DNA from 3 places in the Halomonas sp. ISL-56 genome. Region 3 is predicted to be linked to each of the others. Evidence: predicted binding sites of a transcription regulator. Region 3 holds the regulator's gene; each other region holds the start of a gene.

Region 1 (10,285 bases), on a different contig from region 3:
GCCTTAAGATATCCGAGTTGTCATCTTGTTTTAAGTTTTCTCCTTCTGAATCCACCAAGCCTAACTTTTTTCTCTGGGGCCTAGGCAATGGGACAATGCTTGTCCTTGTCATTGAGAAAAAAGACTCCCTCATAGTGACGTCATTTCACGACCACGAAAAATCATATGGGCTTGATATGGATCAAACTCCGGCCATAGGCCTCGTGTTTTTAAGCGGTAAGAGGTCTATCCTCAAACGATGATATTTAAGTTATTACGTTAGAGGAAATAGTTATGAAAAGTTTTTTAGTGCCAATGGCTACCGCTATCGGAATCACGATGGCCTTAGGAGCCACACCCTCTATTGCAGACGAAGTCGAGGCCTACCGGGAAACAACATTAGGTCTCTATGTCACGGCCATTGAGGCTCATGACCTCATGCAAGATAACGATCGTGCTGTACTCATCGACGTACGCGACCCCATAGAGATCAAGTTTACTGGCTACGCCGAGCCCACCGATATCCATGTGCCCTGGGTGCTAGCCGAGCGCGATAATTTCGATGAAGAAGCGAAGACTTGGCCAATGGTCAAAAACGCTGACTTCGAAGAGCAAGTAAGAGCAAAAATAGACGCTCTAGGCGTAAATAAAGAAGATCCGATCATTGTCATGTGTCGCTCCGGAGCCACCCGCAGCGCTCCCGCTGCCGATGTGATCGCCGAGATGGGATACAGCGAAGTCTATTCCATGACCGACGGTTTCGAGGGTGAAAAGCTCAAGGAGGGTAATTCCCAGGGCGTAAGAGCGCAGGATGGATGGCGCAATTCGGGCCTTCCATGGAGCTATGACATTAACCCTGATGTGGCATGGCGCCCTGCCCACTAACATTCAGATATATGGGCCATCGCTTGATAAGCAGCAGGGCCAAGATATTGATCAAACCCAACGAGGTGACCGCATGACTACAACACATAAGACCAGCAATACTATCTTGACACTGGCAATTACCACTGCTGCTATCGGTTTCTCTAGTTTCTCAATGGCTGACAGCAATGGTAACAACGAACCTGAAGATCAGGCCTTAGTTATCCTTACTAGCGCCTCACTGCAGACCCAAGGCATGGCCATGATTCTATCCAACGCCATGCAGCAGCAAGGCACCCACCTGCATATACTGCTTTGTGATGCTGCTGGTGATTTGGCCGTCGGAGGATACGCAAGTGCTGACGCTATTAACACGCCACCGAGCAACCCGGCAGGCCAAGTCAAGCCGGAAGGCATGCTTAATATGCTTTTAGAGAGTGGCGCCACCGTTGACGTGTGTGCCATTTACCTGCCCAACAGCGAAAACGAAGAAGACGACCTTCTTGAAGGCGTGGGTGTGGCGGCACCCGGCCCCATAGCGGAAATGATGCGCGATCCGTCCATTCCTGTTTACAGTTTTTGAGCCCCCAAATTGAAATTAAGGAGTCAATTATGAGTCGCAATGTCGGTGGTATCGATAAAATCTTACGCATCCTTATTGGGATTGCACTGATCGTACTGGCCCTAACAGGCACTATCGGGGTGTGGGGCTGGATCGGCGTATTGCCGCTGGCCACCGGGCTATTTAGCTTCTGCCCAGCTTACAGATTAATAGGCTTCAAAACCTGCAAAACTAAATAGTACCTATTAAGCAAACAAGACCATAGAAATAGCGCTTGCCATGTTTATTAGAGCAAGCGCTTTTTTATATATGTGCGCTAAAAATTACCCCCGTGTCGACATTCAATTGTTTAATGCTAAATGAAACTCCGCATACAGAGGTTAACTGCCACGACGGCATGATGTCGGGTAACGGTTTCTACGCCGCGTCGGTGAAGGCCCACGCTACGATTTAGCCAACTTCCCTGGTAAACTCGGCCCCCAGGGTGTGTTTCTATCCCGTTCGCGCTTTCCCTATAAAAAATCTTCCGAGTGCCAGCGCAAAGTCGCCGCAGGCGAAAATCCTTACCCGGCTAAAGCGCCGTGGCGCTCGTTGGCACCGCCGACCCTCACAGAGCACCTACCCTCGGCACTAGAGGGCTATCCTTACCCCATCAAAGCAGTGATTGGCTGTATGGCCAACCCTATTTATGGTCAGGCAGGCCTGAAAGGCGTAATTGTCGATAAGCTGAAAGACCCCAAACGGCTGGGACTCTTTGTGGCGGTGGACGGTTTTATCAACGAAACCAATCGCTATGCCGACTACATCGTGCCTGATTCAATAATGTACGAAGTGTGGGGCTTTACCGACGCGTGGAAAGGCACGCTGGGCAAGCTAACCACCGCCTGCTGGCCGGTGGTTAAGCCGCGCCAGCAAAAAACCGCCGAAGGCGAACCGGTCTCTATGGACAGCTTTTTTATTGCCGTGGCCAAGCGCCTGGGTCTGTCCGGATTTGGCGACAACGCGATTCCCGATACCGACGGCAATCTGCACCCGCTCAATCGCGCCGAGGATTACTATCTACGGGCCGCGGCCAATATCGCTTTCCAAGAAGAGCCACTGCCAGAAGCAAACGACAGTGATATCGCTCATGGGGGAATTGCCCCACTGGTGGCTAAAATAGCCCGCACGCTGAAAGCCGATGAGCGCACCCGGGTTGCCTATCTGTATGCCCGGGGTGGACGCTTTGAAGATGCCAGCGAGCACTTTATAGGTGAGAAATTGAAATACCAGTGGAAACAAACGTTATGTATTTACAACGAATCGGTCGGCACCAGCATTGATACCACTAACGGCCTACCCAATAGCGGAGTGCCTTGCCATAAACTGCCCCAGTTGGCGAACAAGCAGCCCATGCGTGAGGTATTTTCAGAACAGGAGTGGCCGCTACTGGCGTTCTCGTTCAAATCCAACTTGATGAACTCTTACGCCATTGGCAGTGAGCGGCTACGCATGATCAAGCCTTATAACCCGGTGCAGATGCCCCGCCAAGACGCCGTGCGCTTTGGCATCCAGCACGGCGATACTATTCGCATCGAAAGCCCCGGCGGTAGCGTGGTGGGACTGGCGCTCGTCAGCGAAAGCGTGATGCTTGGTACGCTGGGTATTGAGCATGGCTACGGACATCGCGATTTAGGGGCAACACCGCATATCATCGACGGTGAATCACAGCCGGATATGCCCTGGATGCGCGCAGGTATCAATATCAACGATCTGGGCTTTAAAGATCCTACGCGGGACGTGGATGGCACTTGGCTTGAGCCCATCAGCGGTGCCAGCGTGCGCCAGGGTTTGCCGGTAAGGGTTAGCCGTTTTTAGCCGATAATCGTTTTTCAGTACTGATTTATCATTTGGTGGGAATGGCTGAAAAGCTGCCTGCCGAATTTCCTCCTCGGTTGGTATTAACTTCGTGAAGAACGAGTTCAAGTTTACCGTTTTGACACCATCACACCGATCTACACGTTAGTTAGTTGTCATGCGTTGTCTTATTCATTTAGCGGTTACTGGTGCTGTTTTTACCCCCAGCCCTACTGCCCTGGATGGAACACGCCCCCAAAGATAGGCAAAAGCAATGTAAAGAAAAATAAGTGATGAGGCTCATTGATGCATTTGCCCAATTCATTTCTGACTTTTTAGAAAGGGCTCGTCCGCTAAATAGGACAAAATGGCTATGGCTATCTTACGCAGAAGATCCATAATGGAATAACAATATTCCCAAAAGATATACATCAGTCCATGCTTGAGGAGCCTTCCATGCGAAAACCACCGTCATTGACGCGAAGAGAGTTATTGAAAGTTGGCTCTGGCCTGGGTGTGGGTAGCTTACTACCGCTCAGCGGGTTATCTGCTAGCACTCTGCGAACACAAGCACATATCATGATTCTTGGTGGCGGGGCAGCAGGCATGGCAATGGTGAACCGACTCGCCAGACGCCTACAGGGCGGAACGATCACACTCGTAGAACCTCGCGAAACGCACCATTACCAACCGGGCTGGACAATGGTTGCTTCTGGGGTCTGGGCGGCAGACAAAACAATGCTTCCTAATGCCCAGTTTCTGCCACGAGGTGTCAAATGGCTACGTGACTTCGTGGCCAGCATTGACGCTGACAGCAAGCGCATCACTCTTGTCGGTGGCGAAACGCTTGAATACGATTTCTTAATTGTGGCGTCCGGCATTCAACTTAATTATCACTTGATTGATGGAATGTCGACAGCATTGGTGGGGCAGCAAGGGATTGGTAGTGTTTATGCGGGTATTGAGGGGGCATCACGAACCAACCAGGCAATTCAAACATGGCTCCACAGCGGCCTCGGCAGAGGAATATTTACTGCAGCCCCAACACCCGTAAAATGCGCTGGGGCGCCTCTAAAAATGACATTCACGACGCTAAGTCGCTTAGAAGACACCGGACGACGTGACGCTTTTGATGTGGACTATATGGCGCCTAGCGCTAGTCTTTTCTCTCAACCTTGGGTCGATGAATTCGTTAAGCAGCGCTTTGATACTCAAGGCGTCAATCGGCAGCACCACTATCGACTTTCCGCCATTGACCCTCAAGCCAAACAGGCTGAATTTGCTTTTGTAGGATCTGAAAGTGAGTTTACGTCCCACCACCAACTACGCGAAGCTGAATTCAGACGCAATGACCAGCCAACCGTCATTGCAGACTACGACTTCATTCATGTCGTGCCTCCCATGAGTGCTCATGATTTTGTCAAACAGAGCGCACTTATCGCTCAAGAAGGCCCGTTTAGGGGCGAGTGGCTAGATGTTGATATCCACACGCTGCAACACAACCGCTACCCTGAGGTGTTTGGTGTTGGCGATGTGATTGGTGCCCCCATCAATAAAACCGCCGCCAGTGTTAAAGCGCAAGCACCGGTAGTAGAGGAGAATCTGCTGGCCGTGATGCAAGGGAGTGTGCTTCCCGCACGCCACACAGGCTATACCTCGTGCCCGATGATTACCGGCATCGGTAAGGCCATGCTGGTGGAGTTTGGTTATGACGACAATTATGCGTTTATGCCGTCATTCCCCTTCATTGATCCCACTGAAGAATCTTGGGCAGTATGGGTTATGAAGGATCGCATGCTGCAACCCGCCTACTATGCCGTTTTAGAAGGCCTCGCATAAGGATACTTGCCATGACTATCAGTGGAATGATCACAATTTTAATGTATACCCTAGCCCCATTCAGGTGGCTGCTAATTCTCGGCACCTTAGTCGTTGCTGTCTTGCACCTGCTTGCCTATCTACGCGGTTACCAAATTACTCACCACCACAGCCGCTTTGCCACACTATTATCCATAGTGATTGGCTTGACAGCTATTGTGTGGATTCCATGGCTTACTCACTCGTCGCTTGGCTGTGTAGCAACCCTATTTGACTGGGTAGCGCTCACAGGAGCCACCGTTGCCACTTTCATTCTTTCGCTAGTTATCTTACATCCATTGAGCTACCTGGCCAGACTACAGCGCAAACATTAGAAACCTTACCAGCAACATACTCTCGGCCACAGCCTATGAATGACACTAACGAAGCATCATGCTCATCAGTGCGTTTTGCCTTCAAACGTCCCCTATTGCCATGGCTCTCGCAGTCTCGTTATCGATTATCGTAATACAGCTTTCCCACACAGTTCACCCACCTGGCGCCGCTGCTGTGTTGACGGCCGTAGTACGTGGCGAAAATGTGCATCAATTGGGGTGGTTATGCCCTCTTTTTCCCATAGGGGCTAGCTGCATCATTATGCTTTCGGTGCGATATACAATATTAACAACTTCGCCCACCACCACAGCTATCCCCGCTATCGGTAAAATAGCAAGATAAGAACTGGGGTTATCATAAAACGTCCCACAAGGGGGCATTTTATGATTAAAACCTTAACTACGCACGTTCCTCTACAATCCAACTCACTACTTCCTCATTACCATAACCTGCTTTCCATTCTTGGATCACCTTATGGTTTCCTCCGCGAGTTTCGACCATCTCGCCCGAGTGCGGGTTCTTATAGACCTTCAAGGGACGCTGCTTACGTCCATCTGAATTGCTAGTCTTCGTGCTTTTACTGGCAGTATTGCGGTAGGGAGGATCAAGCATTGCACAGACATTTTTCGATGAGTTGCCATACTCCGACATTAGCGCTTTTAACCTTTCTTTAAACTCAATATCTTTCTTTAACTCACTGTTATTCTCAAGTGCCTTTAGTTCTTCTTGCAATTGCTTCAACAGCTGTTCTTTTTTGATGTGGTCACTCAGCACTGACGCCATGACTAACAATCCATTATTTAAAATTAACGATTTTATTCAATGTGTATACTACACCTCGCGTCCAAATTTAATACATTATTATAGGGATAATTTGAAGCTATCTATTGGATCCTATTCAAACCAGAAATTTCTACTTACTCCCCCTTACGCTCTTTTGTTGATACATAACGATATCAAATCGACGTCTACATCGCCATGAACTGTTTTGAAGAGCCACAGAGTTTTGCATTATTTCATGAGTTGCTGCTGAATCCATGCCTTCAACTGCCCCGTCGACACAACGCCGGAGAGGCGCGCTAATTCCACTCCTTTATCAAACAGGATCAGCATTGGAATACTGCGTATATTGTAAAGCGAACTGGCTACAGGTGCAGCGTCGCTATCCACTTTGACGAATCGAACCTCTGGCATCTGATGCGCAGCAGCTGCAAAATTCGGCGCCATTGCCTTGCACGGGCCACACCACGATGCCCAGAAGTCGACTAATACGGGCAGCTCCGTACCTGAAATAAACTTAGCCAGAGAGGCGTCGCTAAGAGCCGCAGGTTCGGCAGCCAACAACGCAGATTTACACCGTCCACAAACAGGCGCGTCGTGCAGACGTTCGGCGGATATTCGATTAGTTGTGCCACAGGATGGACAAACTAAATGCATAGCAGTATTCCTTTTAGTTACGAATAGGCCAAAACGCAAACAATAGACATAAATATACTAGGCCATCGAATCGCCCAGACGATCCGATGACCCACAAAATTTTTAACAACTATAGCTTCAGGTTTTTATATTGTCCGTTACCTTCCTAACACCGGGGGAACTCCATGCAGCATGGTGTATTAACTTTTTTTCATCAAGGCTGTGTACCTTTCCACTCAGTATTACGTCGTGATCGTGGACTTCTACTTTAATAGCATTAGCATCTTGAATGGCCCTACGTTTGAGTGAGGCTTCTATATCTGCCTTGACAGCTGCTGCAGTCAGCTTAGGCTTTAGTACTATTTGATTACTAATACCGGTCACGCCTGCTAGGTAACGAATGGAGGTAGCCGCTAATCGGCGTTGATATTCCCAGGGAACCTCACCGGTTAGCGTTACCCAGCCAGCTTCTACCATCACCTTTAGTGGATCATTTGGAAGGAAGACGTTCCACTCCAGCGTGTTCTTAACTGCCCGCGCGATATCAGCATCGTTACGTTGATTATTTCCAGGAAGCTTTACGTCGATTTCAACGGCAACGCCCTTCACACCGCCGACCCGCTGTGCTGCGGTTTCTGCATGCCATTTCTCTGCATAGCTATCAACATGGCCAGCCAGGGTGACAATTCCGTCCTTTACCTCAACCCCAATATCAGAAGCACGAACAGAAGGCTCCCATTTGAGTTCGGCTAGGACATCTTGTTGTATTTGAGCATCTGATTTCAACATTATATATCTCCTTTAGCTGTATGAACGCTAACTTAAGCAACTTATGATATATGTATGATTTGATCCATCATTAGACGAGAACAATCGTCTTTCCAATCTCCCCAGATTACTTAACTTCTAACTTTCGTCGCAAAGCCTGTTTAGTTTTTGGCAAAGTAATTGTTAAGATGCCATCCTTAAATGTAGCGTCAGCATTCCGTGTATCCACCTCAACCGGCAAAGCGATAGTTCGATAAAAAGAGCCTTGCCAAATTTCAGAATGGTAATATTCATCCTTTTTTTCTTCGGATTCGCTAGAACGCTGTCCTTTTAATGTCACAGCATGCTCAGTTATTTCAACATCTAATTCTTTACGATCTACTCCTGGCATTTCAGCGCGCACAATGACTTCTTTTTCACGATCAATAATGTCAACTTTAGGATTACGCTGAGCGAAGAACCCCAAACGATCTTTTACTGATTCGTCTTTAAAGAAGGGTTTCATCCAATTGCGTTCAAAAAAACCTTCCATCATCTGATCAAACTCATCCAAGAGACTTAACCCTCGACTTGAAGGCTGGGCAATAGGTTCTTTACCCGCTATTGAAGATTTGACATCAGTTTTGTTCACGTTGGCTCTCCTTTACAGCTATTTAAAAAATCTATATAAGCAAAACGATACGCATTGCTTGCTTTAGTTTTTAATAGTCATTTCACAATGATTGTAAAACCACTAATGTAGTTATAGACTAGCTGTGCTTATTGAGTAGATTACTGAGGTCATAAAAAAGCATCAATGTGCGGAAAAATTGATTTAGAGCAACAAATACAACATTCTACTTCAGCAATACTGCCTTGTCAGAAAGTATCCAAAAACACATTTAAAAAACTATCTAAAAAGGTTAAGCCATAAAATTTAACTATTGAATTAGTTAAAGTTTAGCTTTCAGCGCTAGCAGCCACACTGATGAGTGAAAAGATCGCTGGATTCGCATATATGTACATGTATCGCTCTAAAAAATCTCATGTGAGGCATAACACCTATGTTGTTCGACGACAACCAGCATCAAAATTTAGACAGAATAATGCGCGCTTCACTGGCGAGGCTAACATTGGGTATTTCACCTACGTCGGTCATGCTCACTTATTTGGATTGGTTATCCAGCATGGCACTTTCTCCGGGCACCCAGGCTCATCTGCTGCAAAAAGCGTTAAAAAAACAGCTGCGTTTATTTTCTTGGGTTAGCCATTCGGCTTTTGACCCTAACGCTACTCCTTGTATTGAACCCCTACCTCAAGATCGTCGTTTTAAAGACCCTAGCTGGCGCTATTACCCTTATAACGTGCTTTATCAAAGTTTTTTATTGCAACAGCAGTGGTGGAATAACGCTACTACGAACTTACCCGGCCTCTCTGCTCATCATGAGCAAGCTTTAGAGTTTGGCGCTCGCCAATGGCTTGATGTGCTGTCACCTTCCAACTATTTGCTGACCAACCCCGTCGTACTAAAAAAGACCTTCTTCAGTGGCGGGGCCAACCTAGTTCAAGGAGTGCAACACTGCTGTGAAGACCTTCAGAACCATTTTCTAGGTAAACCACCCGTTGGTACCGATGCCTATGTAGTAGGACAAGAGGTGGCTAACACACTAGGCAAAGTCGTTTATCGCAACCACTTGATGGAGCTTATTCAGTACACTCCAACGACTCAAAATGTGCACGCCATGCCTATCTTAATCGTGCCTGCTTGGATCATGAAGTATTACATTCTCGACCTTTCACCCCATAACTCGCTAGTCAGGTATTTGGTTGATCATGGTCATAGTGTATTCATGATCTCTTGGCATAATCCGACCCCAGAGGATCGTAATATCGGAATGGATGACTACCGTCAGCAAGGCATTTTAACTAGCTTAAACGTCATAGCTCATATTGTTCCCCATCAGAAGATACATGCCGTCGGCTACTGTTTAGGAGGAACGCTCTTGGCTATTACTGCAGCAGCGATGGCCCGCCAAGAGGATGATCGCCTGGCGTCAATAACGCTGTTGGCCGCGCAGACCGATTTTCGCGATGCTGGAGAATTGATGCTGTTTATCGACGATAAGCAACTCGCTTTTCTTGAGGATTTGATGTGGGCACAGGGGGTTCTGGATACTAAGCAAATGTCGGGAGTATTCCAGTTACTTCGCTCCAACGATTTAATATGGTCACGGATTGTCAATGAGTACCTGCTAGGCATTAGACAGCCTGTTAACGACCTGATGGCCTGGAATACCGATGCAACGCGTATGCCCTATCGCATGCATTCCGAATACCTTCGCAACCTTTTTTTAAATAATGATCTCGCTGAAGGTCGGTTGTGGGTAGATGGCCGCCCAGTAGCCCTTAGTGATATAGAGGTACCGATTTTCTGCGTTGGTACCGAATGGGATCATGTTGCGCCATGGCGCTCTACTTACAGACTTAACCTGCTTTCGGATGCTCCAGAAATTACGTTCCTACTCACCAGCGGCGGCCATAACGCAGGAATTATTAGTCCTCCCCACTTATCGAAACGGCATTATCGAATGGGAACCGCGCTTGAGGGCGATAGCTATATTGATCCCGACACTTGGTTAGAGCGCATGCCACTCAAGCAAGGTTCCTGGTGGGACGCTTGGCAAATGT
Region 2 (10,285 bases), on a different contig from region 3:
TGCTGGGTTTCCCAGGTAACTAAACCGTTCTTAACGTAGATCTTCCAGCTGCAAGATCCAGTACAGTTCACACCATGGGTGCTGCGTACCACTTTGTCGTGTTGCCAGCGGGCACGATAACTATCTTCCCACTGGCGGGATTCGCTGCGTAGTTCGCCGTGTTCGTTGGCAAAAGGCTCGCGGGACTTGCGGAAGAAATTCAGCCGATCTATGAAGTGACTCATGGTCGATCTCCAGGCTCCTCGGAAATTTGCATACCCGTCAGGCGGGTTCCATGGAGTGGATTCTGCGCGATCGAACAGCGGATTACTGCGTGATTACCTCCATATACACCCTATCTACCCACAAGGTGATAGAGCGGCCAACGTAAAGGAATAGACAGTTGGCGCTGTTGAAATAACAACGTGAATTACAGCGTGCGCGAGGGCTGACTTTTGCAAAACCAGATGTGCTTGCAGGGCTTCAACCACGTTTACATTGCAACTCACTGAACATTCATACAACATGCTTTTTATAGTTGGATTACTTCGGAGCAAAGCGCACTCCATGCACCTCACCCGATTCACTGATTATTCGATACGCGTATTGATCTTTCTTGCGGCCAAGGGAGAGGAGCGTTCTACGATTAATGAAATTGCCGAGACGTTTAATATCTCACGCAATCATTTGATGAAAATTGTTCAGGAGCTAAGTCAAAAGAACTACGTTACCGCTATTCGTGGCAAGAATGGCGGCCTACTGCTGACACGTGCCCCCGCCACTATTGGGTTAGGCGAGCTAGTACGCGAGATGGAGCATGACATGGCGCTAGTGGAGTGCTTTCATAGCGACAATGCCTGCATCATTACGCCGGCATGTCGCCTTCAACCGATACTTAATGACGCACTATCAGCATTTCTAGGTGTACTCGACCACTTCACATTGGCCGACCTGCTGGGCAGTCAACAATCTCAATTGGCGCAACTTATGCGCATTCCTACCGTCAGCGCCTAGCACTCCCTAGCCATCCTGCCCGTCGACTCGCGACTGCATCAACGGCCAAGTGTAGTGCACTAGGAATATTGCGTAGGCCACGCACCAGAAGATAATGCTCAGCGTGTAAGTCCAGTGGGTGATCTGGGGAAATAACGCCAAAACGGGTGAGCGCACTAAGGCGGCTATTAGCATTAAGCCTAGCGCCACACCCATACCCGGCAAAGTGCGTATGGGGCGGCCCGTATGACCTAGCGAAACCCTAGACATCATGGCCAGCATCATAGTGCCCATGCCCCCAATAGTCAGGGCGTGTATAGCAAGTTCTGCGCGCATCAGCCCCATGAGTGCCAAGACCCACATAACAAGCCCTAGCGGAATACAGGCGTAGCTACCGTGCAATCCCCAAAGTAAGGGTTCTCGCCAACTGTGCAGCCCACCCCAGCGCGCCATACGAATACTATTAGCCAGCGCCGCTAACAGCATCACCCCACCCAGTAATAAAGTAGGCATGACAACACCCAGCATGACGACCAGCTGCAGCACGACTACGCAAGCCGTGCTAACCAGCGTCACTCCTTCTAGTAAAGGAATAGGGTCAGGTTTGGTTCGTCCCAAACGGTTAGCGGTAAACATGGCAATCACACGCCCGCCAACGACGGTCATCATCAGTGTGATTAACAGCACGGCTAAGTAGGCAGCTTGGCGAATTAACTCGGCGTCACCCTGCATCACTCCTAAGTGCATCGCCAGATTAGCAATGGCAAACAGCAACAGCACAGGTATAAAGACCAAGTTGCGCCAACGCTTTGCGGTGATCACCAGGTGCGCCATAACGATAGCGACGACCGGCAGGAACGCGAGATCAACCGTCAGCAGCAGCCACCCAGACAACCCCATGGGAAAAGCCATCAGTATCCTTGCCGATAGCCACAGCACCACCACGCCCAGTAGCGGCCAGCCATTTAAACTCGGCAATCCTGTCCAGTTACGTACAGCAGTGAGTAAAAATCCTGCGACCACAGCCGCTGCAAAGCCAAACAGCATTTCATGCTGATGCCAGAACACCAAACCGCCATAAGGTCGCAGCAAAATATGGCCGTGCCAGAAGGCTAGCCATACTAATAGGGACGCCACACTAAACAGCGCAGCCAGCAGAAAAAAAGGCCTAAAAGCCAGACGCATTAATGGCAGATGCTCACGTTTTGAAGCAGGCTCGGATGAGGTGGTCATTGGCATGGCGTAATCCCGACTAAATTACTTGGAAATATGATTGTGCGCCTAGCTATCAACGCAGACCATGACATGTATCAAAAATACATCTTATGGCTAGCATTTATAGACTCACGGCATTAAGATTCATATGAAATACTTCTTAATATGCCGAGGGATTGACATTGCTAACTAATGAGCAAGAAACACTAATCAACGCGACCGCTCCTGTTGTTGCAGAACACCTGAATGCAATTACCCAGCGCTTTTACCCGTTGATGTTTACCCGCTATCCAGAGGTCAAACCGCTCTTTAATGAGGTTCATCAGCAAAGTGGCGGCCAGCCTCGTGCCCTAGCCAGCGCCGTGTTGGCCTATGTCCAACTTCGCAGCAATCCTGCTCAAGCGCGTGCCACCCTGGATATTGTGGTCAGCAAACACGTCTCGCTAGGTATTCTTCCCGAACAGTATCCTATTGTAGGTGAGTGTCTGCTGGCGGCGATTGGAGAAGTACTCGGTGATGCCGTAACACCAGAAATCGCTGATGCCTGGGGCGCTCTTTACAATGAGCTAGCCGCCCTACTCATTGACCTTGAAGACCAACGCTATCGTGAGTTCGAGCAGCGCCCAGGCGGTTGGCGGGGCACACGCCGTTTCAAGATTGCCAGCACCCGACAGGAAAGTACGTTAATCCGTTCTTTTATTCTGGAACCCGAGGATGGCGGCTGCGTGGCGAACCATGAGCCCGGTCAGTATATCGGCGTACGTTTGACTATAAACAGCGAGTTGGTCTATCGACACTACAGCCTCTCGGACACGCCTAATGGCCAAAGCTATCGAATCTCGATCAAACGTGAAGAACAGGGCCAAGTCAGCCGCCATTTCCATGATGTCCTACAACCAGGCGACACCTTGGAGCTGTTACCGCCAGCAGGTAACCTTACGTTGGTTGAGGGTGATGAGCCTCTACTACTTGCTAGCGGCGGCGTTGGTCAAACGCCCCTCCTCCCCATGGCACGCCATGCTTTGTCCCTTGGACGGCAGGTCACCTATCTACACGCGGCCTTGGATGCCGAGCATCAGGCTTTTAAAGAGGAATTAGAGGCGCTAAAAAGCGAGTATCCTCAACGCCTTCAAGCCGTTCGCATCCATGAACACGGCAACGAAGCCGAGCATATTGGTCGTATCGACCGCAGCTTATTAGCTCACTACCTGCCTGATCTCAAGGCACGCTGCTATTTCGTTGGCCCCCAAGGATTTATGACGGCGATTAACAGCGCCTTGTCTGAGTTGGGCATTGACGAGGATCGCCGCCACTTCGAGCATTTTGGCCCATCCCGCCCGCTCGACGCAGCTTGATAATGGGCGATTAGGGCTAACATTTCCGGGCGAACATTTCCGAGCTACCTATCTAGATGCTATGACGAAATACTGCGCCAATACTTGAACATGTTGCAATAATCGGCCCAATCCATTTCTAGAGACACCATAGCGCTCACTAAAAATGGATAAGGCTAATATATTAGGCCAGCCAGGAAAGGGAGCTGTGGCGCATAGCAGCCCCCACCATATAGGCGAAAATGGCCACCGCTACGACGGCGGCCACGGCACGCACTTTGGGCGTTGGCCCGCGCTTAATCGCAATGCTGCCAATACCGATATAGGCCAACAGCGCCAGCAGTTTGGCACCAAGCCAGGGAAGCTGCCAGGGCCATACGGAGAGTAGCGCCATCAAGGTTACCCCCAGCCCCAGCAGGGCCGTATCAATAAGATGGGGCAGTATCTTGACCCAACGGGCGTGGAGTCGCGGGCTTTCCCGCACCGACCACCAGGCGCGAACCACGAAAAGTGTAATGCTCAGTGCAGCGGCGGTCATGTGCAGGTGTTTGATGAGAAAATAGTGCTCCATGGTCACCCCCTAGCCGACATTAACCGCATCGCCGTGTGGATCGAAGGCAAGAAAAGAAGTGATATTACCCATTTGCAGTGACTCCATCATGCGCTGGAGCTGCCGTTCAACCTCGGCTTCGTCCTTTGGGTCATCCATGGCCGCAGCGAACACCAGATCCCATTCGATCTCGGTGCGGCGAGACTCTTCGACTAAGGCCGACATGCTGCTCAGTTCTTTGGTCGATTTGTCTACGCATATCACCGGCACCAACACCCCACCTTCGCCCTGTTCGAAGCGACGACGCTGCTCAGCATCGGGAAAATCGGGCAGTTCTGCGCGAACGAACACAAACAATAGGCGCTGGGGTTTAGGTTGTTTATGCGCTTCCTGCAGTAAATCGGCAAACGTCGCTATGGTCATATAATGGGCCTTATCCCTAGCCGGGAAGATTAGTAGGTGGCGTTACTCGGGTGATTCTACGAAAAGCCACAACAGCAGCATTATCATAAACAGCGGGATCAAGAGGCTGAGTGGCGCTGCGCGCCAGCCATAGGCTTGTACTACCAGAGGCGTCATCCGTAAGGAAAACCCTACGCCTGCGCTTAAAGCGAGACACAAGGCTACAAGAAGAAGCACCCAGCGATCAGGCATCCAGCCTTTGGCGTGGGCGATGCCAGTTGTAACCACCGCACCTCCCAGCCCAAGTCCGGCCCCCACCAACAAAAACTCCCACGGACGGCTTGCCACTCCAAACCCACCCAGCGCAAGTGCGAGCCCCAGCAAAAGCCACTGCATCAAGCGACAGGTGTCGCCCCGCGTGGCGAAATACCAAGCCGGCCAGGCCAGCAGCACACCGCTACTCAACGGTATCAGCACATAGAGGGATTGCTTTGCGAGCAGTGCGTAAAGTGTCCAGCTAGCCACCGCCAATGCGCTTGCCAGTGGCATTAAAAGCATAGCTACCAGTAACTGGTAACCATTGACTGGCTGTGTTGATGTCTCCAACGTGGGAGGCGGCACGGGTGGTGGCATGACGTTTCCCAGCGAAAGTATTAAGACATCTGAAGGCATGCCAGAATTGTCGGTAAATACCTGACGTAGGTCAAAAAACATTGGAGGTAGGTCGACTAACTCCAAAGGAATAGCCCTCGTATCAAGATGCAGACACTGTCACACTCTCTTACCCCTTCCGCGCTATCGGAACTGCCATGAAATTACTTCAACGCTCCCTGGTTGCTCGCATCATTGCGTCTCTGCTTGCCATTAGCGGTATGGCACTCATTAGCATCACCCTGACCATGGCAATGTCTAACAGCAGCCGTGGCGACGCGGCCGCGATCAATGTCGCTGGCTCATTACGCATGAATGCTTATCAGATATTAGGGGCCTTGCAGCGCCTGGAGTATGCCCCTGAAGAGACGAGTGAAGAGCAGCTCGAAGAGCTGATAACGCGTTTCGATCAGCGTTTGCATGGCACGACGCTACAACAAACGATCCCCGCTGATGATCGTCACGAGCGTCGCCGTCAACTGGAAAAACTTCAAACCTACTGGCAGTACACGCTTCGCCCGGCACTACAAGCACCGCCCACCGCTGCAGCGCTTGACCTGGATACGCTAGAAGCGATGATCGTTGCGATGGTCAATGACATCGAGATGCTAGTCACCTACCTGGAGCAAAGCACTGAGGCCAAGGTGCGGCTGCTGGGCATGATGCAAGTGCTTTTTTTAGTGTTGATTGCGATAGTGGTCGCCATCGCTCTCTACGATGTTCGCTACAATCTGGTAGTGCCTTTGCGCCAACTTATGGTACTGGCCCGGGAGGCGGCACAGCGTAATTTCAAGCCACGTTCACAGCTCCGCGGTAGCGACGAGCTGGCATTATTGGGCCATACCTTTAACAAGATGTCTGCCGAGCTGGCAACAAGTTACGCCGCGTTGGAAGACAAGATATCACGCAAGAAACAGGAGCTTGAGCGCAGTAATCAGGCGCTGCGGGTGATGCACGATGCCAGTCGCACGCTGTATGGCGGCGGTAACGACCTCTGTTCTAGCGCAGCCCCCATGCTGCGCGAACTGGAAAAGCTGCTGGATATCGGGCCGATACGCCTTTCATTAAAAGACCCTTTCGATCAACGCGCAATGCCGGTACTGGAAACGCATTCGCGTACCCGCCCTGAGTACTGCCGCGATCAGGATTGTCATGCCTGCCTGATTGATCCTCGCCCCCTGGATCTGGTGGCCAATAACCAGTCGCAATGCCTGCTGCTACCGATCAGCGTAGGCGATACGCTGCTAGGCACCCTGGAAGTGTGGTATCCCCAGGAGCGGCTCAACGATAGTACTCGTCGCCTGCTCACCATGTTAGCCGACCAGCTGGCCACGGCGGTTTACCTGCAGCGGCGTATCGAAGAGCAGCAGCACGTCACATTGATCAACGAACGAACCATCATCGCGCGGGAACTGCATGATTCTCTGGCGCAATCACTATCTTACCTAAAGATGCAGGTCGCCCGACTCGAACGCATGCAGCAAAAAGAGGCAACCCGAGAGGCGCAGTCTGCGGTGTTCGACGAGCTACGTACCGGTTTGAACAGCGCCTACCGTCAACTGCGTGAGCTACTCACCACTTTCCGACTCAAGCTTGAGGGGCCGGGGCTGCAATTTGCCCTGCGCCAGACCGTCGATGAGTTCTGCCAGCGTATGGAGGCCACGGTCGAACTTGACTACGATGTGCCGCCTTATCTGCTTAACCCCAATGAAGAAATTCACGTACTGCAGATCATTCGTGAAGCACTGGCCAATACCCACAAACACGCCCAAACCCATTGGGCTAAGGTCACCGTACGATTCGCCGATGCCCGCTTGTTAGTGCGTATCGAGGATGACGGCATCGGCCTGGAAGACGATGGCTCACCGCCAATGCATTACGGCTTGGTGATCATACGCGACCGTGCCACTACCCTGAATGGGCAACTGAGCATCACCAATCGCCCCACCGGAGGAGCCAGTGTTGAGGTAGACTTTACCCCGTTGACCGCTCGCTTAATTCAGCAGCAGCCTGTTACGGCTGCCTCCGACTCTCACTTAGGTACAGGGACTTCTTAATGACGCTGACCACCGCCAAAGACACACCTGCCAGTCTGATGATTATCGACGACCATCCACTACTACGGCGCGGTGTGATTCAGTTGCTTGAGCTAGAAGACGACCTTGAACTGGTTGGCGAGACGGGCGATCCCGAAGAGGGCATTGCACTGGCCCTCAAACTTGAGCCTGACCTGGTGTTACTTGATTTAAACATGCCTGGCGTTAATGGATTGGAAGCGCTGCGGCGCCTTCGCGAAGCCAACTATAGCGGCCGCGTGGTGATGTTCACTGTTTCCGACCATGAGGATGACGTTGTCGCGGCACTGCGCACCGGTGCCGATGGTTACCTGCTAAAGGATATGGAGCCCGAAGACATGGTGCGCCAACTGCGTCAGGCCGCCCTGGGCCGTATGGTGATCAGCGAGAGCCTGACCGCCCTACTCGCTGAAGCCCTGCGTAATCAGCGCAATGCCCCCACGACCCCTGATATACATAGCCTAACGCAGCGTGAACGCGAAATTCTGCAACAGCTTGCTGGCGGACTCTCCAACAAGCTCATCGCGCGCAAGCTGGATATTACCGAAGGCACGGTCAAGGTTCACGTTAAACACCTACTCAAGAAGCTCAACTTACGCTCACGTGTCGAGGCCGCCGTCTGGGCAGTCCAGGAAGGTATCGATCACTAATCGGTTCTGTGTGGATACCTCCAAAGACTCCCAGAGTACTTTTGCTCTGACCCGCCTTTACCCCCTCTCGATTTTTTGTCTTTAAAATCAATCAATCCGGGCCTTTTAGCGACTACCTCTCAAGAGGTATGTCGCTGATTTTACTGCTATTTGCACCTATTCCCCCATTTCTTCCTCAAGCGTATCTTGCCTTCTAACTGCTAAGTGCAGAAAGGTTTGATGCCAAGGGGAAACCGCCATGAGCAAGAGAAACACCGACATTGAGAAGTGGGATGTCGAAGACGCCCAATTCTGGGAACAGGAAGGCAAGCACATCGCCAACCGCAACCTATGGATATCCATTCCCAGCCTGCTGATGGGCTTCGCTGTCTGGATGATGTGGGGAATGATCACCACCCAAATGCAGAACCTGGGTTTTCCGTTCACGGTTAACCAGTTATTTTCCCTGACGGCGCTTGCCGGTCTAGCGGGTGCCACGCTGCGCATCCCAGCATCGTTCATGATCCGCATCGCTGGCGGGCGTAACACTATTTTCCTGACCACCGCGCTGTTGATGATCCCCGCCGCGGGCACCGGTATCGCCTTGATAAATCCTGGCACGCCGTTCTGGGTATTCCAGTCGTTGGCACTGCTGTCCGGTATCGGCGGTGGCAACTTCGCTTGCTCGATGAGCAATATTTCCACCTTCTATCCCAGCAAGCAGCAAGGTTACGCCCTGGGCATGAATGCGGGCCTGGGCAATTTCGGCGTCACTACCATGCAGATTGTGATCCCGCTGGTAATGACCGTCGGCGTCTTCGGCGCGATTGCCGGTTCTCCAATGGAGTTGCAAAGCGCCAGCGGTACCTTGATCGGTCGGATCGAAGCCGGTACAGATACCTGGATCCAGAATGCTGGCTTTATCTGGCTCGTGTTCTTGATCCCATTAGCGTTCGCCGGTTGGTTCGGCATGAACAATCTTCGCACTATTACGCCCAACCCGGGTTCGCCGCTGGCGGCTTTCAGCAAAATATTAGGCCTCTACGGCGTCGGCATGGTGACCGCCGTCATCGGTATGTTGGCGCTCGGTTGGCTTAATATGTGGATTGCCCTGCCGCTAACCATCGTTCTGACCCTTGTGTTGTTGCGCCTGATTCCTGGCGACATCAAGCCCAATATCCAGAAGCAGTTCGCGATATTTTCCAACAAGCACACCTGGTCAATGACCATTCTCTACATCCTGACCTTCGGCTCCTTTATCGGTTTCTCAGCAGCCCTGCCTCTCTCCATCAACGTCATCTTCGGCAACATGATGGAAGCAACTGCCGATGGCACGCTGATTCGCGTGGCCAACCCCGAGGCGCCCAGCGCTTTGACCTGGGCCTGGATAGGCCCCTTCGTGGGCGCTCTAATCCGCCCGTTAGGCGGATGGATCTCCGACAAAGTGGGCGGCTCCATCGTTACCCAAATAATCTCTGCGATCATGGTGGTCGTCTCCATCGCCACCGGCTATGTGATGATGCAGGCCTATAACGCCACCGATCCAAATCAATTCTTTTGGCTATTCCTGCTGCTATTCATTGTGTTATTCGCCGCCAGTGGTATCGGCAACGGTTCCACTTTCCGCAGCATCGGTGTGATTTTCGATCAGCAGCAGAAAGGCCCGGTACTTGGCTGGACCTCTGCCGTCGCGGCCTATGGCGCCTTCATCGCCCCGCGGGTAATGGGCGAGCAAATCCAGGCCGGCACACCTGAATTTGCCATGTACGGCTTTGCGGTCTTCTACGCTATCTGCCTCGTCATCAACTGGTGGTTCTACCTACGCAAGGGTGCATACGTTAAGAACCCCTGAGTGCGGCTTGCGTGTTTACGCCCGGAGCCAAGCTCCGGGTCTTACCCCCCTACCCCAATGCGGGAGGACACCATGAAAATCATGATTGCCTATGACGGTTCTCGGAACGCCAAGCTGGCACTCGCCCAGGTCGTCAACATGTTCCGCTGCAACCAGCCGCTGCTGGTACTGGTCGGTGTGGTGGAGAATCCACTCGATGCCACCGATAACAACGAAACGCTTTTTCAGCAGGAGCAGGACGAGCTGAAACAGCACCTTCAGGAGGGAGTGGCGTTTGCAACTGGCGAGGGTTTCCAAGCCGAGCAGCTTCTCGCCGAGGGGGACGCTCGCAAGATGCTGCTTCAGGCCACCCGCAAACTCTCGCCAGACCTACTGGTGATTGCCCGCCATAGCCAGCAGCCGGACGGCGGCATTATCGCCAAGTCATTGACTTACTTCGTCGACGAACTCGATTACATGACCTTCGGCAGCGTCAGCTCGTTTCTGGCTCGGCGCGCCGAGTGTCCCTTGTTGATCCTACCCAGCCCTTGAGCAGCCTCTACCCACCTTTGGGACATACCCCCATCGGGACATAGGACGATACGACCATGAAAGTTTCCGCTGTA
Region 3 (10,285 bases):
ATACCGAAGGCGAGTGCCACCGTCTGTGCTGCAAACCCTGGCGGATTGAGCCCCAGATAGGTAGCCAGTAGTATCGCACCGCCCATGGAGATTCGCGCCGCTAACATCTCACCTTTTTCGGAAATCTTCGGATTGATCATGGTCTTGATCAAATCGTGACTGATCGCCGACGAGATCGCCAGTAGCAAACCAGCGGCGGTAGACAGAGCCGCGGCAATACCACCTGCTGCGATCAAGCCGATGACCCAGCCGGGCAAGTTGGCAATTTCAGGGTTGGCGAGTACCAGGATATCGTTATTAACGGTGAGTTCGTTGCCTTCCCAGCCACGATCAGAATAGTCGGCAGCATCATTATACATCTGGATACGGCCGTCATTGTTGAGATCATTGAAGCTGATCAGGCCCGTTTCTTCCCATGTGCGCACCCAATCTGGGCGCTCTTCGTAGAGAATCGGGTTTCGCGCAGCCTCTTCGTAGTTTTCAACCTGCCCCGCCATCTCTGGATACACGGTGGTCGCCAGATTCAAGCGAGCCATAGAGCCTACCGCTGGTGCGGTCAGGTAGAGCAAGGCAATGAAGACCAGCGCCCAGCCAGCAGACCAACGCGCATCGGCCACTTTCGGTACGGTGAAGAAGCGAATGATAACGTGTGGAAGACCGGCAGTACCGACCATCAGCGACAGGGTAAACAGCACCATGTTGAGCTTGTTATCCACGTCGGCCGTGTAGTCGCGGAAGCCGAGGGCACTGACGACGTCATCCAGTTTTTCAAGCAACGGAATGCCGGATTCAGTGTGGGTGCTGAACATGCCGAACATTGGAATCGGGTTGCCGGTTAGCTGAAAGGCAATAAACACCGCAGGAATGGTGTAAGCGATGATCAGAACGATGTATTGCGCTACCTGGGTGTAGGTGATGCCTTTCATCCCGCCAAATACGGCGTAGAGGAAAACGATCAACGCGGCTAACCAGATACCCCAGGTGTTGCTGACTTCAAGAAAGCGCGAGAACGCCACGCCCGCACCGGTCATTTGACCGATAACGTAGGTCACCGACGCCACAATCAAGCACACGATCGCCACTAGGCGAGCGGTGTTGCTGTAGAAGCGATCACCAATGAAGTCGGGCACGGTAAACTTACCAAACTTACGCAGGTAAGGGGCTAACAGCATCGCTAGGATAACGTAGCCACCGGTCCAGCCCATCAGGAAGGTGGAGTTAGCGTAGCCACCAGAGGCCAGCAAACCCGCCATGGAAATAAACGACGCTGCTGACATCCAGTCCGCTGCAGTGGCCATACCGTTGGTGATGGGGTGAACCCCGCCCCCGGCGACATAGAAGTCTTTTGTAGAGCCGGCGCGCGCCCAAATCGCAATGCCTATATATAAGGCAAAGGAGGCGCCGACGAACAGTAAGTTAATTGCAAACTGGCTCATACCGGCTTACTCCCCAAGGCCAAATTTTTGATCGAGCTTATTCATCTTCCAGGCATAGAAGAAGATCAGCACGATAAACGTTAGGATTGAGCCCTGTTGTGCAAACCAGAAGCCAAGGTCAGTGCCGCCAACCGGAATGCCGGCGAGCAGTGGGCGAAACAGGATAGCGCATCCGTAAGAAACAAATGCCCAAACAACCAGGCATCCGAAAATTAATCGGACGTTTGCTTTCCAGTATTCAGCAGCATTGGTTTTGTCGTCTGCCATAGTGTTGCTCTCCACTTGTGATTTTTAAGGTTGGGAAAGTTCACGAGGAATAGCGTGTGACCCATCAGGGCAATCGCACGTCTAAAGCCACTCAATCGTAAGGAGTGGTGAGTCAGTTCCTGTTGGCACGTCACCTTATTATTCGATATGAAATGTCGAGTTAGTTAGTGACGTGCGATTACCCTGCATGACTCATTGTTAATACTGGGCAATAAACGTCAAAAAATAAATCCCAGACTTTGGTATCAATAAACAGAGTAGAGGATCTTTTTTAGCTGCATGTTGTTGAAAATAGTTGTTTTTAGACGCCCGTTAAGCGAATTTTGTAGCTGTTTGCAGGGCTATGGGACAATAGTCTAGTAAGCAAATAAAGGTGGTTATTGGCTACTTTAAATACATGTACTGCGTTTAATGGGCAGTGGTGGTTAGTAACTATCGATACTTTGGTAGTGTATCAAAAGTCGCTTCGACCTTAGCGTGATAGCTAAAGGTATAACAACGTTCTACTTGCTACTTGGGAAGTGAATCCTTTATACCCGTACGGCCACCTTCATATAATAATCGATAACAGTTTTTGAAGCGCTGGAGTGACGTCGTTTATATGGGGAAATATCGAGCGGTTATACATTTAATGCTACTTATACTCTGTTAATTAGCCTTTAGTTGAACGAGGTCAAATCCCATGGTCGATGTGGATCTATCCCAGCTGCCGTTTACGCTTCTTGACGATGAGGGGCGCGAGCATATCCGCCGTGGCATTGACCTTGCCTATTTCGATCGTGACGAAATCATTTTAGAGACGGGGCAAGCAGGTGAGTTTGTTTTTCTGATTCATAAAGGCGAAGTGGCGGAAATCGACCCGACATTGCCCTCGTCTACCGCGCGTATCGGCCACTACACGGCGGGGGATCTGTTTGGCGCGATCAGTATTCTCAACGGTAAAAGCCGCTACCGCTTTAAAGCGGAGCAGGAGTGCCTATGCTACCTGCTGCCCAAAGCGTTGTTTCAGCAGCTGTGTCGTCATTACCCCGATTTCAGCAATTTCTTTCGCCAGTCGCTGACCCATAAGGCTCGCCTGCTGACCGAAAAGCGTGCCGAAGGGGGTGTCACCATGGCGGGCTTTATGTTGGCCAAGGTGAGCGAGTGTATGCGCGAGCCGCTACTGATGGCAGCGACGACCGATATTGCCAGCGCGGTGAAACAACTCAACGAAAGCCACGCCGATAGCTTGCTGGTAGAAACCCAAGACACCCTGGGCATGGTGACCAAAACCGATCTGCTCAACGCGCTAGTGCTGGAGGGCCGCGCCGTTACATCACCGGTGGATGAGATCGCCCATGTTAATTTGGTGACCGCCGCGCCGGATCAGTATTTGTTTGAGGTTTTGGTACTGATGACCCGTCATAAAGTGGCGCGGGTGGTGGTGATGGAGCACAGCGTTTTGAAAGGCGTTGTCGAGCTCACCGATGTGCTTAGTTACTTCTCAAGCCGCAGCTATGTGGTGAGCCTGCAGGTGGAGCAGGCGACCAGCTTAGAAGCGCTTTCTGCGGCCAGTCAGCGCACTCCAGAGCTGGTCAAAGCGCTAATGGCCCAGGGCGTTAAGCTGCGCTTTGCGATGGATCTGCTTGCCGCGCTGAACGGTCGTATCATCAGTAAAGCCTGGGAGTTCACCATCGATGAGCGCTACCACGAACAGAGCTGCATGATGGTGATGGGCAGCGAAGGGCGCGGTGAACAGATCCTCAAAACGGATCAGGATAACGGCCTGATTCTGGCCGATGAAACCCAGTGGCCTGACCTTGCAAGCCATATGCAGACGCTCACCGATACGCTGATTCAGCTCGGTTATCCGCCGTGCCCCGGCAATATTATGGTGTCTAATCCCGAGTGGGTGGCCACGGTATCGCAGTGGAAAGGCCATATCGCCAAGTGGGCTCGGGAGCGTGATGGCGACAGCCTGATGAAACTGGCGATTATGCTCGACGCCCATGCGGTGGCGGGTAACCCAAGCCTGCTTGAAAGCGTCCGTGATGAGCTGTTTGAACGCTGTTCGAACGATGAGCTGCTGCTCTCCTATTTCGCCCGCACGGCGCTGCGTTTCTCGACCCCGCTGACGCTGTTTGGCTCATTGAAAAAGCCCCAGCACGGTATCGATATTAAGAAAGGCGGCATTTTTCCGATTGTTCACGGTGTACGCACCATGGCACTTGAACGGCGAATTAAAGCCACCTCAACGCTAGACCGGCTTGACGCCCTGGCTGCCGATGGCCGTTTAGATCGCCGTTTTGCCGATGACTTAGGCGAAGCGTTGGCGCTGTTTTCCGAGCTGCGTCTTAAACAGCAGCTAAGTGCGTTGGAAACGTCTTCGGAGACAAAAGAAGCTAACCCCCAAAACGGCAGCCGCGCTAACCGTGTCGTGGTGCAAAACCTCTCTTCCCTGGAGCGCGATCTACTGCGCGAAGCGATGCATATTGTCAAAGACTTTAAGCAGCGGCTTTCCCATCGTTATCATTTGGAGTATTCGTGAGCGGAATGCGGCTGTTAGATCGACACGTAGCGCTATTTAGCGGTTCATTGCGCACCTTGCTGCGCCGCGAGAGCGACCGTCGGCGCTGTGCAGACTCGCCCTATGCCTGGCTGTTTCAGCCCTATATGGGTGAAGAGTTGGTGGCGCTCGCCTGTACGACAACGCCCACGTCATCATCGCCCGTAATCAGCCTGGCAGCGGTTGTGCTAAGCCAGCAACAGGTGCGAACCAGCCGTGCTTTTGTGATGACGTTAGGCAATGCCAGACAGCCCGAGAGCGCGACGCTGCGTCGTCATCATTTGTTATGCGAGGCCGGGGAGATGCAGCCGCCAAGCAGTGATAACTTGAACGCGTTAGTCGAATTTATCGGCAATCGACCCATAGTGGGCTGGCAGTTGGAGCAGCGCATTGGGGCGTTGAATACACTACTTACCAAGCGGCTAAATTTTGCCCTGCCCAATGCCCAGGTCGATGTGGCGAGACTGCATCAGCGCCAGCTGCGGCGTTTGCACCCGCAGGTAGAGGCGCCCAGCAGCTTCGCCCAGGCGTTGGCGTGCTGGCAGGTGCCCGCCATGGGCGTGCAGAGCGTGCTAGGCGAGGCAACCGCCAGCGCACTGCTGTATATGCGCCTGCAGCGAGTTATGGCGGAGGTGGCTTAGAAATATGAGTATTTTAAACGGCTAATAATGAGATGCGAGGGGAGGTTGGAGCGAGGGTCTTTCGCCATGGATGGCGAAAGTAGCGCCCATGGAGGGGTTCACAGCGCCCTCGCGGAAACCTCCCCTCGCCCTCGAGCTTGACGAGTAGTTGGGTCGGGCGGTGAGTGTTGTTAGAATAGATGCTACTTTTTTTTATCACGCCTCCTACCCTCGGCAGTGCCTATACCATGCAATCTCTTGATCACTTTGACCCTGCTCACTATGACAACGTTACAGCCGAACAGGTTAACACAGAGCACGACCAGCCAGAGCTGGCTGATGCGAAGCAGAAGCGTGAATTTAACAAGCTGCAAAAGCGTCTGCGCCGGGAAGTGGGCAATGCGATTATTGATTACCAAATGATCAATGAAGGCGATCGCGTGATGGTGTGCCTCTCCGGCGGCAAGGACAGCTACACCATGCTGGAGATTTTGCGCAACTTGCAGCGCAACGCGCCGGTCAATTTTTCACTGGTAGCGGTCAACCTGGATCAGAAACAGCCGGGGTTTCCCGAGCACGTGTTGCCTGCCTATCTGGATAAGCAGGGCGTGGAGTATCACATTGTCGAGCGCGATACCTACTCAGTGGTGAAGGAGAAAACCCCCGAAGGCAAAACTACCTGCGCGCTCTGTTCACGGCTTCGCCGCGGCTCGCTGTATGGCTTTGCTGAAGAGATTGGCGCCAACAAAATAGCGCTGGGTCATCACCGGGAAGATATCCTCGAAACCCTGTTTCTGAATATGTTCTTCGGCGGCAATCTGAAAGCGATGCCGCCCAAGCTGCTATCTGATGATGGTAAGAATATCGTTATTCGACCGTTGGCCTACTGCAAAGAGGCAGATATCGCCGAATTCTCGCGGCTGATGGAATTCCCGATCATCCCCTGCAACCTCTGCGGCTCCCAGCCCAATATGCAGCGCCAGGTAGTCAAAGAGATGCTCGCCGAGTGGGACAAAAAGTTTCCCGGTCGCCTGGAGAGCATGTTCAAGGCCGTCACCAATATTGCCCCTTCCCAGTTGGCCGACCGCAACCTTTTCGATTTTGAAGGTCTAGAGGCCAAGCAAGCAGAGCTACTGGCGGGGCGCATCCAGGCCTTTAACGTCAGCTAACCGTTTGCTCTTCCTCTTCGGCGAGGGTAATCAAGCGCGGCATATCGAGAATATTGACCTCTCGCCCGGAAACCGCCACCACGCTCTGCTGCTGAAAGCGGCTTAAAATGCGGCTGACGGTTTCCACCGCTAAGCCCAGGTAGTTGCCGATATCGGCTCTGGGCATTGAGAGGCGAAAGCTATAAGGCGAGTAGCCCCGACGACGAAAGCGATCCGAGAGTGTGATCAAAAAGCTCGCCAGCCGCTGGTCGGCGGTTTTACGCGACAGCAGGCGCATCATACGCCGATCATCGCGTAACTCTTTGCTCATGCTGCGATACAGCTGGCCTCGTAGCTCGGGGATCTCTTCTGAGAGCAAATCCAAGCGGTCAAAGGGAATCTCGCAGATGGTGGTGGTTTCCAGGGCGATCACGCTACCGGGGTAGTGCTCTTCGTCAATGCCATCCAGCCCCACCAGCTCACTGGGTAGGTAGAAATTGGTCAACTGCTCGCTGCCGTTACCCTCGGCGGTGATCTGCTTCAAGCTGCCCGAACGTACTGCATAAACGCTGGTAAAGGCGTCACCCTGGCGAAACAGCGGCTCGCCTTTTTTAAGCGGCGCGCGGCGGCGAATAATCGCATCGAACTGCCCCATATCGTCCAACTCAAGGGCAAGCGGCAGGCACAGTGAGCTTAAGCTGCAGGTTTGGCAGCGCGCTTCGTGGAGTAGCGAGCGCCGACGGCTCATGGGTTCCAGCATGCGTTGCTCCTTGAGTGGGTCATGCTTATCAATTAGTAAATCCTTACTTATTATAGTCGCTTTAGCATGTTTGCCTAAAAGAGATTAGACAATTTTAGAGTAGCGCTGCCCCGTTTGCCCAGCAAGATGGGCATCAAAGGCCATGGCTAAATGGCGAATCAGCAGCCGCCCCATGGGCGTGGCATTAAGTTGATCACCACTACGCGTCAGTAGGCCATCTTGCTCGGCGCTCTGTAAACGTTCCAGAGCGGGTGCGAAATAGCGGGGGGCATCGATGTTCCAGCGCTGGCTGACCACAGAAAGGTCAATGCCCATATCGCACATCAGCCGTTCAATCACGTCCCGGCGGATAAGATCGTCGTCGCTCAACCGCACGCCGCGCAAGGTAGCAAGCTGGCCCTGATCCAGCGCCGCTTCATAGCGTGCCAGATCGCTCGGGTTCTGTGCGTAGACGTCATCAATGCGCGAAATCGCCGAAACGCCAAGCCCAATTAAGTCGCACTGCGCGTGGCTGGAGTAGCCTTGGAAGTTACGCTGCAACGAGCCGTCGCGCTGGGCAACGGCCAGGCTATCATCAGGCCGGGCAAAGTGATCCATACCGATATGTACATAGCCTGCCGCGGTGAGCATCTCAATGGTAGTGCGCAGAATCGCCAGTTTCTCTTCGCCACCCGGCAAATCATCGACATTGATACGCCGCTGGGGGGCAAAGCGCTCGGGCATATGGGCGTAATTAAATACTGAAAGGCGCGCCGGGTTTAGCTCAATCACCTGGCGCAGAGTGTCGGCAAAACTCTTTTCAGTCTGAAAAGGTAAACCGTAAATAAGATCGAGATTAAGCGAGCGAAAGCCCAGGCGGTGAGCCTCCTCCATTAGCGTTTCGGTAAGTACTCGAGGCTGAATGCGGTTAATGGCTTTCTGTACCAGCGGACTTAAGTCCTGCACCCCCAGGCTGATGCGATTAAAACCGAGGGATTCGAGGTGGCGTAGAGTAAATACATCCGCTTCGCGAGGATCTATTTCAATGGCGTAATCGCGATCCGTCGACGAGGAGAGGCCAAAGCGGGCATCCAGTCGATCGATCAGGTCGCCCATTTGGTTCAAGCTAAGAAACGTTGGCGTACCACCCCCCCAATGCAGCTGTTCTACCGGCCGTGATGTATCCAGGTGGCGTGCGGTCAGCACCATCTCACGGTCAAGCCTCGTTATGTAGGGCTCGGCCAGGGCGGTATTCTTGGTAGCAATTTTATTACATGCACAGTAGAAGCAAATCTTGCGGCAAAAAGGCACGTGAACATACAGCGACAGCGGTCGCTTACTGGTATTGCTCCGCTCAAGCGCTTGGATCAGGTCGCTGGGGGTAAATTGGTCGTGAAATGACAGCGCCGTAGGGTAAGAGGTGTAGCGTGGGCCACTGGTGTCGTAGCGGCGCAGCAGGGCTTCATCCCACACCGGCTGCGTGGGCGCTGCCGCCACAGACGAGGCAAGAGGTGAAACCACAGGGGCATGAACGGGCATGAAGGGGCGCTCCGACGTTAGGAAATGCCGCTAGCCTAACCCGTAGCGAAAACGTAAAGATTGAGCCATGTCATGCTAATGATGTGCAGTGAGCGTCCACAGTTGCCAGAGCGCAAAAGCGATAATCGTTAGCGCCGCCACGCTGCGCGTCGCCGGGTGACGAATCAGGTGGCTTAGCTGGCGCGCTGCGAGGCCAGTGGCGAGCAGCGCAGGCAGGGTGCCTAGTCCAAAGGCACCCATGAGTAGGGCGCCTTGTAACGGGTCGGCAATGGCTAAGCTCCAAGCCAGCATGGAATAGACCAGCCCACAGGGTAGCCAGCCCCAAAGGGCGCCTAGCGCAAAGGCTTGAGGCATATACACCACCGGCATTAAGCGCCGTCCCACGGGCTCGATAAAGCGCCAGAGGCGGCGGCCAACGGCCTCCACCTTGAGTAGCCCTTTCCACCAGTTGGCGATATACAGCGCCATCAGGATCAGCATCAGCGCGGCAAATACTTGAAGCAGTAGTCGCGCCGTGGCAGAAAGCGAAAATAGCGTGCCTAGCAGCGCAACCAGCGCACCTGCGCTCATATAGCTCATAATACGGCCTGCATTGTAGCTAAGCAGCAGCCCTCCCATGCGCGCTGGATGGCGCATGCTGGGAGGCACTGCAAAGGTGAGTGCGCTCATGATGCCGCCACACATGCCAATGCAGTGGGCGCCGCCCATCAAGCCAAATACAAATGCCGCCAGCAGCGGGGGCAGATCAAGCCCTGTCGGGTTCATTGCCGACGCTCTTGGTCGTCGGGTGCGTCTTTATCTTTTGCTGCGTCGGGGTGTTGCTTGGCTTGCTGTCGCTGTTGACGCTGCTCAGGACTCAGGTCGTTGTCATCTTCATCAAACAGAATGCGATGCGCCGGGCCTTCTAGATCGTCAAACTGATCATTTTTAACCGCCCAGAAAAATGCCCATACGGCGAGGCCGAGCAAAATCAGCGAGAGTGGAATGAGTAAGTACAAAATTGTCATGCGGTTACCGGGGTTGAAGTGCCAAGCGTTGGCGCGGGCTGGGCGCGCCAGCGAGACAGTCGCAGCGCATTACCCACCACTACTAGCGAACTAAGTGACATACCAATCGCGGCTAGCCAGGGCGGTACCAGCCCCATCGCCGCCAGCGGCAGCGCCGAAAAGTTGTAGCAGACTGACCAAATCATGTTCTGGCGCATGATACGCCGCGTCGCGCGGGAAATCTCGATGGCTTCAAAAATGCGCATCAGGCGGGGGCTGAGCAGCACTGCGTCGGCGCGTGTGCGGGCTAAATCCGTCGCCCCATTCATGGCAATCGCTACATCGGCACCGGCTAACACCGGTACGTCGTTGATGCCATCGCCTATCATCACCACGGTTTCGCCTGCGGCTTGAAGCGTTTTCATGCGCGCCAGCTTGCCCTCTGGACTGACCCCCGCGTGCCAGGTGGCAATGTTGAGCTGGTCGGCCAGGCTTTCCACCGCCTCCTGGGTATCCCCCGAAAGCAGCTCTACGTTTAACCCCTGGGCCTGCAGGGCTGTGATCGTCGCCGCAGCATCATCGCGAACGCCGTCGTGCAGGCCAAACCAGGCGCGGGGCTCGCCGTCTTCGCTAAGCAGCAGCCACTGGCCCTTGGCAGGCGCCGCGAGAATGCTATCCACGCCGCTATTCATTGCGCTATCCATTATTGCAAAGTCGGGTTTTCCCAGACGCCAACGGGCGCCGTTTAAGCTGCCTTCAAGCCCTTGCCCGGTGTGGCTGCGAATATCATTGGCTTGCAGCGTTGCATCCCGGAATGGCCGGAAGGCACGGGCAATGGGATGTTCCGAGTGGGCCTCAAGGGCAGCGGCAATGGCTCGGGCACGCTCAGCGGTTAATGCGTCGATTGGCTGAGTTTGGGTCAGGTGCATTTCGCCGCGGGTCAGGGTGCCGGTTTTATCAAAAATTACCCGGGTAACGTTGGAGAGCGTCTCCATGGCATCAGCG

The links. The regulator FNR, encoded in region 3, switches genes on or off when oxygen is low (the NO sensors DNR and NnrR bind a similar motif). The targets are predictions, from matches to a motif close to TTGATNTANATCAA.
Region 1: the regulator FNR is predicted to act here: its motif matches at 8,428-8,441, upstream of J7J49_RS22535 (Hsp20/alpha crystallin family protein).
Region 2: the regulator FNR is predicted to act here: its motif matches at 5,167-5,180, upstream of J7J49_RS12790 (type IV pili methyl-accepting chemotaxis transducer N-terminal domain-containing protein).

Annotation. Positions count from the first base shown of each region.
Region 1 covers NZ_JAGGRO010000015.1:245,253-255,537, forward strand. Annotated here, with positions in the region: gene J7J49_RS13575 (rhodanese-like domain-containing protein) at 274-864, shown strand; gene J7J49_RS13580 (DsrE family protein) at 938-1,426, shown strand; gene J7J49_RS13585 (YgaP family membrane protein) at 1,456-1,644, shown strand; gene J7J49_RS22805 (molybdopterin dinucleotide binding domain-containing protein) at 1,892-3,262, shown strand; gene J7J49_RS13595 (NAD(P)/FAD-dependent oxidoreductase) at 3,698-5,080, shown strand; gene J7J49_RS13600 (HPP family protein) at 5,534-5,776, shown strand; gene J7J49_RS13605 (histone-like nucleoid-structuring protein, MvaT/MvaU family) at 5,834-6,217, opposite strand; gene trxC (thioredoxin TrxC) at 6,446-6,871, opposite strand; gene J7J49_RS13615 (BON domain-containing protein) at 6,989-7,639, opposite strand; gene J7J49_RS22535 (Hsp20/alpha crystallin family protein) at 7,746-8,249, opposite strand; gene J7J49_RS13625 (PHA/PHB synthase family protein) at 8,662-10,285, shown strand, end outside.
Region 2 covers NZ_JAGGRO010000015.1:82,901-93,185, reverse strand. Annotated here, with positions in the region: gene J7J49_RS12825 (nitrate reductase subunit alpha) at 1-224, opposite strand, end outside; gene J7J49_RS12820 (Rrf2 family transcriptional regulator) at 547-993, shown strand; gene J7J49_RS12815 (NnrS family protein) at 1,000-2,211, opposite strand; gene hmpA (NO-inducible flavohemoprotein) at 2,370-3,542, shown strand; gene J7J49_RS12805 (SirB2 family protein) at 3,706-4,092, opposite strand; gene J7J49_RS12800 (ribonucleotide reductase subunit alpha) at 4,102-4,494, opposite strand; gene J7J49_RS12795 (hypothetical protein) at 4,537-5,106, opposite strand; gene J7J49_RS12790 (type IV pili methyl-accepting chemotaxis transducer N-terminal domain-containing protein) at 5,283-7,181, shown strand; gene narL (two-component system response regulator NarL) at 7,181-7,849, shown strand; gene J7J49_RS12780 (MFS transporter) at 8,088-9,680, shown strand; gene J7J49_RS12775 (universal stress protein) at 9,753-10,211, shown strand; gene J7J49_RS12770 (MFS transporter) at 10,268-10,285, shown strand, end outside.
Region 3 covers NZ_JAGGRO010000011.1:460,339-470,623, reverse strand. Annotated here, with positions in the region: gene J7J49_RS10095 (sodium:solute symporter family protein) at 1-1,436, opposite strand, end outside; gene J7J49_RS10090 (DUF4212 domain-containing protein) at 1,443-1,703, opposite strand; gene J7J49_RS10085 (DUF294 nucleotidyltransferase-like domain-containing protein) at 2,386-4,230, shown strand; gene J7J49_RS10080 (3'-5' exonuclease family protein) at 4,236-4,889, shown strand; gene ttcA (tRNA 2-thiocytidine(32) synthetase TtcA) at 5,117-6,037, shown strand; gene fnr (fumarate/nitrate reduction transcriptional regulator Fnr) at 6,030-6,776, opposite strand; gene hemN (oxygen-independent coproporphyrinogen III oxidase) at 6,861-8,294, opposite strand; gene J7J49_RS10060 (sulfite exporter TauE/SafE family protein) at 8,370-9,059, opposite strand; gene ccoS (cbb3-type cytochrome oxidase assembly protein CcoS) at 9,056-9,301, opposite strand; gene J7J49_RS10050 (heavy metal translocating P-type ATPase) at 9,298-10,285, opposite strand, start outside.